One region of the Paenibacillus sp. A14 genome, then DNA from elsewhere that is predicted to be linked to it. Evidence: predicted binding sites of a transcription regulator. Region 1 holds the regulator's gene; each other region holds the start of a gene.
The links. The regulator Rex, encoded in region 1, represses fermentation and respiration genes when NADH is low (regulators of the CRP and FNR family bind a similar motif). The targets are predictions, from matches to a motif close to TTGTGAAATATTTCACAA.
Positions count from the first base shown of each region.

Region 2: the regulator Rex is predicted to act here: its motif matches at 922-939, upstream of V4U88_RS05375 (formate/nitrite transporter family protein).
Region 3: the regulator Rex is predicted to act here: its motif matches at 899-916, upstream of nadA (quinolinate synthase NadA).
Region 4: the regulator Rex is predicted to act here: its motif matches at 1,053-1,070, upstream of V4U88_RS20250 (flavocytochrome c).

Region 1 covers NZ_JBAGJD010000001.1:408,009-410,215, forward strand. Annotated here, with positions in the region: gene V4U88_RS01955 (amidohydrolase) at 1-613, opposite strand, end outside; gene V4U88_RS01960 (redox-sensing transcriptional repressor Rex) at 591-1,253, opposite strand; gene dinG (ATP-dependent DNA helicase DinG) at 1,289-2,207, opposite strand, start outside.
Region 2 covers NZ_JBAGJD010000002.1:207,499-209,705, forward strand. Annotated here, with positions in the region: gene V4U88_RS05375 (formate/nitrite transporter family protein) at 1-815, opposite strand, end outside; gene V4U88_RS05380 (FAD-dependent oxidoreductase) at 1,092-2,207, opposite strand, start outside.
Region 3 covers NZ_JBAGJD010000012.1:14,717-16,923, forward strand. Annotated here, with positions in the region: gene nadA (quinolinate synthase NadA) at 1-825, opposite strand, end outside; gene ftsH (ATP-dependent zinc metalloprotease FtsH) at 1,407-2,207, opposite strand, start outside.
Region 4 covers NZ_JBAGJD010000008.1:155,092-157,298, forward strand. Annotated here, with positions in the region: gene V4U88_RS20250 (flavocytochrome c) at 1-950, opposite strand, end outside; gene glf (UDP-galactopyranose mutase) at 1,178-2,207, opposite strand, start outside.

The sequences.
Region 1 (2,207 bases):
CATGTGCCGCCTGTACAATTTTCTCAATGTAATCCGGAGGGCAAGTATATGGAGAGTGCGGCGAAATCATGGTGGTGATTCGTCCGTCCGCCTTGCCGTGCCAATCGCGCGCAAAGCTCACCGCTTCGTTCAGCTTGCTTTGCTGCACCTCAGGAGGACAGAGCCCGATTACGCCGCGAGTCAATACGGCGCGGATTCCCGATTGATCCACGACGGAAGCTACCTGTTCCATATGGTCGTACATATCCAAAAAGGTGGTCGTTCCGCCCTTTAGCATCTCCAGCACGGACAAGGCCGTTCCCCAATATACATCCTCGCCGGTAAACTTCGCTTCCATCGGCCACATTTTCTCCTGCAGCCACTCCTGAAGCACCATGTCGTCTCCATAGCCGCGCAAGAGCGACATCGCCGCATGACCATGCGTATTGATCAACCCGGGGAGAAACAACAGCCCCTTGCCGTCAAACGTTTCGGCCCCTTCCACGCCTTGCGGGCGCTCCGTTCCGACGTATGTGATCCGGTCTCCTTCGACCAGCATATAGCCCCGGATGATCGGGGTTTTCTGATCCGGCACCGCGAAGGTACCGTCTTTAATCAGCCATTTTCGCGTCATGTTCCGTATGTTCCTTTCCGCCATCCAGATAATAAGCCAAACTCATCAAATCGGTTGTGAAATCCGCCGCATGCACGCGCACTTCCGAAGGCACCTTAAGGATGGTTGGCGCAAAATTCAAAATCGCTCCGATTCCCGCAGCCACCAATTGATCGGCAACCCGCTGCGCTTCCACATCGGGTACGGTGATGATCCCGATGCGGATGTTGCTGCTCCGCACCGTATCCACCAGCTCCTCGATCGGCTGAATCGTAATATGGTTGATCTGCGTCCCGATTTTGTGGGGGGATGCGTCAAAGACCGCTACAATTTTCATATTATCTTTCACATACGCGTTATAATTGGACAACGCGTGGCCAAGATTACCGGCCCCGATCAAAGCTACATTAATTTGCTGATCCAGGTTCAGAATTTGGCGAATTTTCTCGATCAGATACGTTACGTCGTAGCCGATTCCCTTGCGCCCGAAATCTCCGAAGTAAGCCAGGTCTTTACGGATTTGCGCCGGATTCAAATCCAGCTTCTGCCCAAGTTCCTGCGAAGAGACCGTAGGCACCTCCCGGCGGCTGAGTTCATTGAGAAAGCGCAGGTACACCGGCAGGCGGCGAACCACTGCATCCGAAATTTTTTCCGATTTCATCAAATTTCCCCCTACTTACACGATTTGAGGAACACTTACGATTCCCCGGCGTTTAACCATTCCGAAATTCGAGGCACCATCTGCTCCAACGGCATATGCTCCATTTTCGGTCCGGGCAAAGAATACAAGAAGTATTTACCGTAATAGGATTCCAAGATCCGAGTATCATAAACCACCACGATCCCGCGGTCCTGCGAGGACCGGACCAGTCTGCCGAAACCCTGTTTAAAGCGGATAACGGCTTGGGGAACGGACAGTTTCATGAACGGGTTCTTCTTCTCTTGCTGCAGCCTCTCGCTTTTCGCCTCCACCAGCGGATGGTTCGGAGGCTGGAACGGCAGGCGAACGATTGCCAGGCTCGTCAAGGCCTCGCCGGGAATGTCAACGCCTTCCCAGAAACTGCTCGTGCCAAGCAGAACTGAGGCTTGCTGTCCTTGAAACCGGCGGGTCAGCTTCGTTCGGCTTCCGCTGTCCATCCCCTGCCCGATTACGGTGATCCCCTGTCCGGCAAGCAGCTCCTTCAGCGGATCATACACCTGCCGCAGCATCCGGTATGACGTGAACAGGACCAGCATTCTCCCGTGGGTGGCGATCGCCGTATCGGCCAAGGACCGAACGAGCGTAGAGACAAAATGGTCGTCTCCGACACTGCCTTTCACGCTCGGGAAATCCCGCGGAATGACAAGTAAGGCCTGTTCCCGGTAATTAAACGGGGACGGAAGCATAGAGGTGTTGAGCCGCTCCTGCTCCGCCGCTTCGGTCAGCCCCAATTGATCGATCATGTACTGGAAGGACTTGTCGACCGAGAGGGTCGCCGAAGTCATCACTACACTTTTCTTCTTGTTGAAGAAAAATTCCTTCAATTGGGTGCTCACATCGATCGGCACCGCAAAGATTTGCAGCGATTTGCTGCGGTAATTGCCATTGCTCTCGATCCAGTAGACCGTGCTTAAG
Region 2 (2,207 bases), on a different contig from region 1:
CTTAGCGGCGCGGCCACGGCATCGCCGGAGGCCTGCTCTTTCTTTCCTCCATCTTTCAGGTATGCCGCCCAATACGCGCCGGCGACGAACAGGGCGCCTCCCGTCAGGTTGCCGAGCCAAACCGGCACAAAGTTTTTGAGGTACTCCCCCCAGGAGAAATATCCCTCAAATATCGCCGCCGGAATCAGAAACATATTTGCCACAACGTGCTGAAATCCGATAGCGACAAAGGCCATCGTCGGGAACCAGATGCCGAGGATTTTACCGCTCATATTGTCAGCCCCGTAAGAAAGCCAAACGGCCAGCGCCACCAGCCAGTTGCAGCCGATCCCGGACACAAAGGCCTGCACGAATCCGGCATCCAGCTTATGTCCGGCCATATCCACAAGCTTCTCGAGGTACGCGCCTTCCGCGGTCAATCCGACGATATGACCGAAGAAATAGGCGACAAACAGAGCGCCGACAAAGTTGCTCAACGTAATGAGCACCAGGTTTTTGCACATCTCCCCGGCTGTGATCTTGCGCGCCATCCGCGACAGCGGCACAGCCATCATATTTCCGGTCAACAGTTCGCCTCCGGCAAGCAGCACGAGGATCAGGCCGATCGGGAACACCGCCGCGCCGATAAAGGTGGCGAAACTGCCCCACTCCTTCGGCGCGCTGGCGATCACGCGGATATCCAGCAAAAATCCAAGCGCGATAAAGGCCCCGCCCAAAAAGCCCAGAATCAGCACCGTCAACAGCGGATTGTGGGCTTTCTTTACGCCCATTTCCACCGTCACTTTCGCAATTTGATCCGGTTTGTTGTAAGCCATTCTCTCCATTCTCCTTTAGAAGCAGTTCATAAACTGCGGTCTTTACGTCCATTGTATCTTGGCCCCTGGTGCGGATAAGTAACATAAGTCACGTTACCGTTTTCAAAAGTGAAACATTTCACAATTTTAACCACAAAAAATGCTTGGAGCTGCTACACGCCCCCTTATCCCTCAATCGGCTACCCAAATGGGTATTGGGCGAGCTTATGCCGAAAATGAAAAACAGCCACCCGGGGTTGAAACCGAGGCGGCTGTGATATACAAATCGGCTAAATTTTAAACGGTAACGGCCTTGCGGGCCGGCACTTCCGGCAGCGCACCCAGTCCGGCACTGTTGAGGAAATTCCACGGTTTGTTGTAGTGCGGCTGGAAGAAGAAGTCGACGAACGCCAGTTCCTCCATTTTCATGCCGTTTTGGATACAAACCGAAATCGTGTTGATCGACTGGGTCAGATCCACCTTCGACATGATTTGAGCTCCGAGAATCCGGCGCGTTCCTTTTTCGTAAACGACCTTCAGCATAACCGGTTCATGGGTCGGCATAAATTCCGGACGGTAGTTATCGGTAATCATGACCGCTTCCGCGTCGATGCCCGCCTCTTTGGCCGAGGCTTCCGTCATCCCGGTACCCGCGATATTGTCCTCATAGATTTTAATCCCCGATGTGCCTTGCGTTCCCATATATTTAACGGTCGGCGTAACCAGGTTGCGGGCAACCAGGGTACCCATCCGAACGGCGTTAGTGGCCAGCGGAATGTAAGCATGCTCCCGGGTCGGGTTGTAAAAGACCGCACAGCTGTCGCCCGCTGCGTAAACGTCAGGCTTGCTCGTCCGCATGTACTCGTCCACGATGATTGCTCCGTTGCCCAGCATGTCGACTTGACCTTTCAACAATTCGGTGTTCGGGCGGAAGCCGATGCACAGAATCACAAGATCGGCGGTATATTCGCCGCGGTCCGTGACCACTTTGGTTACTTTTCCTTCCTCGCCGACAAACTTGGTCACTTTTTGGTTCAAAGCCAGAGTGATTCCATGCTCACTGAGCGATCCTTCGATTTTGTCCGTATACTCGGCGTCGAGGTACTTGCTGAGGATGCGCTCTTCCGCATCGATCAACGTTACCTTTTTCCCGTTCAATTGGAAGGCTTCGACCAGTTCAACACCGATGTAACCGGCACCCACCACAACGATATGATTGGCTTGTTCCGACTTTTCTATGATGGTGTTCGAGTGATTGAAGTTCTTCGAGAGCAGGATATTTTCGAGCTCAATGCCTTCGAATTTCGGAACGACCGGCCACGATCCCGTCGTCACAATCAGCTTGTCGAACGTATCGTCAAATTCGGTTCCATTCTCCAGGTTGCGGGCCCGAAGCGTTTTGGTCTCCGTATC
Region 3 (2,207 bases), on a different contig from region 1:
ATTGACTTTCATATTGGGACAAACGAGAAACTTCGAGGCAAAATGGAAGGTCTTCTCCGGACTGTCCAGCCTCAGTTGGTATCCGGTCCCGTCTTCGGTTCCCACGATAAATTCCTTGGCGGACGACTTCTTGCAATATTCGAGAATCGCGGTCGTGCTGCCTACGAAATCACCCATCGCTACGACTTCCGGCCGGCATTCGGGGTGAACGACGAATTCCGCTTCCGGATGCTTCGCCTTCATCTCGACCACGTCTTTCACGGTCAGCATATCGTGGGTGTTGCAGTACCCTTCCCAGATAATCATTTTTTTGTCCGTATGCTGCTGGACATAGTGTCCCAGGTTCTTGTCGGGGACCCAGATAATCTCATCCGCATCGACCGAGTTAATCACCTTCACGGCATTGGAGGAGGTGCAGCAAATATCCGTCTCCGCCTTGACCTCGGCCGAAGAGTTAATATAGGTGACCACTTTGGCATTGGGGTGCTGCGCTTTAAGCTTTCTTAAGCCATCCACGTTCACCATATCCGCCATCGGGCAGCCGGCCCGTTCATCGGGAATGAGCACCGTCTTGTTCGGCGCCAAAATTTTTGCGCTCTCTCCCATAAAATGAACGCCGCAAAACACGATCGTTTCCGCCTCGGTTGAGGCCGCCTTTTGAGCGAGCAAAAAGGAGTCGCCGCGAAAATCGGCCACTTCTTGAATTTCGTCGCGCTGATAATAATGCGCCAAAATAATTGCGTTGCGTTCCTTCTTAAGCTGAACCAGCTTCTCCCGAAGCTCCCGGTTCATTTCCGCCTTCCGCTCCCGTGCTAGAGCCTCCACCTGACATCCTCCCCTGTATGCGACCGCGGTGTTTCCCCGCGCTTCTCTCTCATCCGCATCCCTATAGTAATGTTTGTGCAAAAATACGCATACTTGCCGTCACGTCAACGTACCTAAATTCACACGGCTGTGTTAACACCTAATTTACACAAGCGAATTAGGGCTGTCAATCGATCCGGGAAGGAAAGCTCAAATTTAAATTAAATCAGGCCGGATTCCCAAATTTAGGTGGAATGAAGTAAGAGTACGGAGTATTTAACGTGAAAACCTCCCGCTAATAAGCCTCCATACGGCCACTAGCGTTGCATTAAGCAATTTGAATCTCGTGCAGGTAGATAAGGGCCTTATGCGGCGCTATTTTGTCGAATTCGGCTAGATGATGTGAAATTGCGGCTTTTTGGGGTCCAATTTTTGGGAAAAGCAGGCCGACCCTGATTTTGGGTCCCTGCAGATTTGCAGGAAATCCTCATGCCAAATGAGTCAACATGGGACAATGGTAATCTAACGGCCTTTAAGCCATGAATTCGCAAAAAATCCGGGAAACAGACTTTGTCTGTCCCCCGGATGATATCCAGCGTCGCTTATACGGTTGGCGGCGTGCTGCCCCCCGGGCCTTGCCCGTTCCCGTCTTTGTTGTCCCCGTCCGGCGTTACATCGCGCACCGTACTTTCCGGCGCGTCGACCGTCGGGTCGTTCGAGACGTCGTTCGTGCTGCTGCCAGGGATCTCGTTCGGAATGTCTCCGGTTGGTCCCGCAGGGGCCGGATCCTCGGTCTTGCCTTGAATCCGAACGCGCACGTCGCCGACATTGTCCACGATAGGCTCGCCCGGCTCGGTCGTGCCGCTTCCGCTGTCGCCTTCGCCGTCTTTGCCGGCTTCCGGCGCATCCAGCAGACGCCCATGCTCGATCAATTGCTTGATCTGATCCAGGTCCAGCGTTTCCACCTCAAGCAAGGTCTCGGCGATCAAGCGAACTTCCTCGGCATGCTCCGTCAACAGCTTCTTACAACGCTCATACGACTCGTTGATGAAGCGCTGCATTTCCTGATCGATCTCGTAAGCGATCTGATCGCTGTAATTCTGTTCGTGCCCGATATCGCGGCCCAGGAACACCTGGCCTTGCGATGTGCCGAATTGCATCGGACCGAGCTTCTCGCTCATCCCGTATTCGACGATCATGCTGCGCACGATGCTCGTCGCCTGCTGGAAGTCGCTGTACGCCCCGGTGCCGATTTCGCCGATGAACAGCTCCTCTGCAACCCGGCCGCCCAGTAGGCCCGTGACCTTGTCGAGCAGCTCTTGCTTCGTCACCAGCATGCGGTCTTCCTTCGGCAGCATGATGACATATCCGCCGGCGCGGCCGCGCGGTATAATCGTCACCTT
Region 4 (2,207 bases), on a different contig from region 1:
TAGGATTTTTCCTGTTGTACCGTCGGGTGAACCTGGATTTGATCCATATCGACCGTGGTTCCGCCCAATTTTTCAATCATTTGAATGCCGTCCCCGGTGCTGCCGATTTGGTTCGTCGTTACATATCCTTTCAAATCGGGTCTGACTTTGGAGATCATGTCCATGTTGGCGCCGAATCCGCCGGTAGTCACCACTACGGCTTTTGCGGTAATGGTTTTCTCGTCCGCTTGGTTAAAAAGAACTTTGACGCCGTTCACCTTTCCGTCCTGCTGGGTAATCTCCTTGACATCGGCGTTCACAAAGAGCGGAATGCCTTGCTCTTGCACATTTTTCACCAAACCGCTGACGAGGTATTGGCCTACCGCGGAGCCGTCTTCCGGACGGTGCGTGCGTTTTTCGTTCATGCCGCCCGTAATCGTAAGATTGTTCAAGCGGATTCCGATAGAGTCCAGCCAATCGATCGCTTCCGCGGAATGATCCACGAAGAAGCGGAGCATTTCTTTGTCGTTGGTGCCGTGGCCGCCTTTTAAAGTTTCCTCGTAAAACAGATCATTGCTGTCCTCAATGCCCTGCTCTTTTTGGAACTTGGTTTGCGATGCGTTCATGCCTGACGAGGATTTCGTTGTATTCCCGCCGGCTACCGGCATTTTTTCGAAAATCACCGGGTTCATGCCGCTGGCTTTAGCCTCCAGCGCGGCCGACATTCCGGCTCCGCCCGCCCCGACGATGATGATATCGTAGCTGTCCTTCAGTTGGTCGAACGGGGTGTAGCTTTTCTCGGATGCGCCCGAAACGGCTTCTGCCTTCTGCGTTTCCTGTGCGGTGGCTTCCTTTTGCGCGCCACCTTGGTTTTGGCTCTCCTTTTGATTCTGGTTTCCGCCGCCGCAACCCGCGATCACGAGCATAAGCGAGAGGATGAGGATGAGCGATGCTGATGCTTTCCTTTTCATGTTGAACCCTCCACTTTAATATCTCTAGTTATTTAGGCTACCCGGGAGCATCCGGCTCTCCGAATTCACCGTTTTCACTATACCACTGGTTTATCTTATTTATTGTGAAGTATTTCACAACCGTTGTGAAGTTTGTCTGTGCAAGAAAAAAGCAAGACCGCGCCAAGCGTAGGGCCTGGCGAGTCTTGCTTTTCAAGTAATAAGCCCCGCTTCTGTTACCGACGGGCCTAGCTTTCTTCAAACTCCCGATCGACCGCCGCCAAAGCAGCTCCGATGATTTGATGCATATCATAGTACTTGTACGTGGCTAACCGTCCGCCGAAAATGACATTCCGTTCCTCCTCGGCTAGCGCTTTGTATTGTTGGTAGATTTCATTGTTCTTCTCGTTGTTGATCGGATAATACGGCTCATCACCGGGCTTCCACTCCGTCGGATATTCCTCCGTAATGACCGTTCTATCCTGCGTGCCGAATTCAAAATGCTTGTGCTCGATAATGCGGGTGCAAGGCGTTTCCCGGTCCGTGTAGTTAACCACGGCATTTCCCTGGAAGTTGGCTGTATCCAGCACTTTCGTTTCAAACTGCAAGCTTCGATATTCGAGTACACCGTATCGGTGGTTGTAGTACTGGTCAATCATACCGGTATAAACGACTTTTCTGGCCCGCTGTTCAAGCTCGCTTCTGACGGCAAAAAAATCGACATTCAGCTCGATGTCCGCTCCCGCAAGCATCTTCTCGATGATGGCCCGATAACCGCCGACCGGAATGCCTTGATAGCGGTCGTTAAAGTAGTTATTGTCATACGTGAACCGGACGGGCAGACGCTTGATGATAAACGCGGGCAGTTCTTTTGCGGATCTTCCCCATTGTTTTTCCGTGTAACCCTTAATGAGTTTCTCGTAAATATCGGTTCCGACCAAAGAAATCGCTTGTTCCTCCAAATTTTGGGGCTCCGTAATCCCAGCCGCTTTTCGCTGCTCATCAATTTTTCGCTGGGCTTCCTCCGGAGTAGCTGTTCCCCACAGCTTGTTGAAGGTATTCATATTAAAGGGAAGATTATAGATTTCCCCTTTGTAATTGGCGATCGGAGAATTGGTATAACGGTTGAATTCCGCGAAGCGATTCACATAATCCCAAATGGTTTTGCTGTTCGTATGAAAAATATGGGCTCCATATTTGTGAACCTGAATCCCCTCGATTTCCTCCGTATAGACATTTCCGCCGATATGGTCTCTTTTATCGATGACCAGGCAGGTT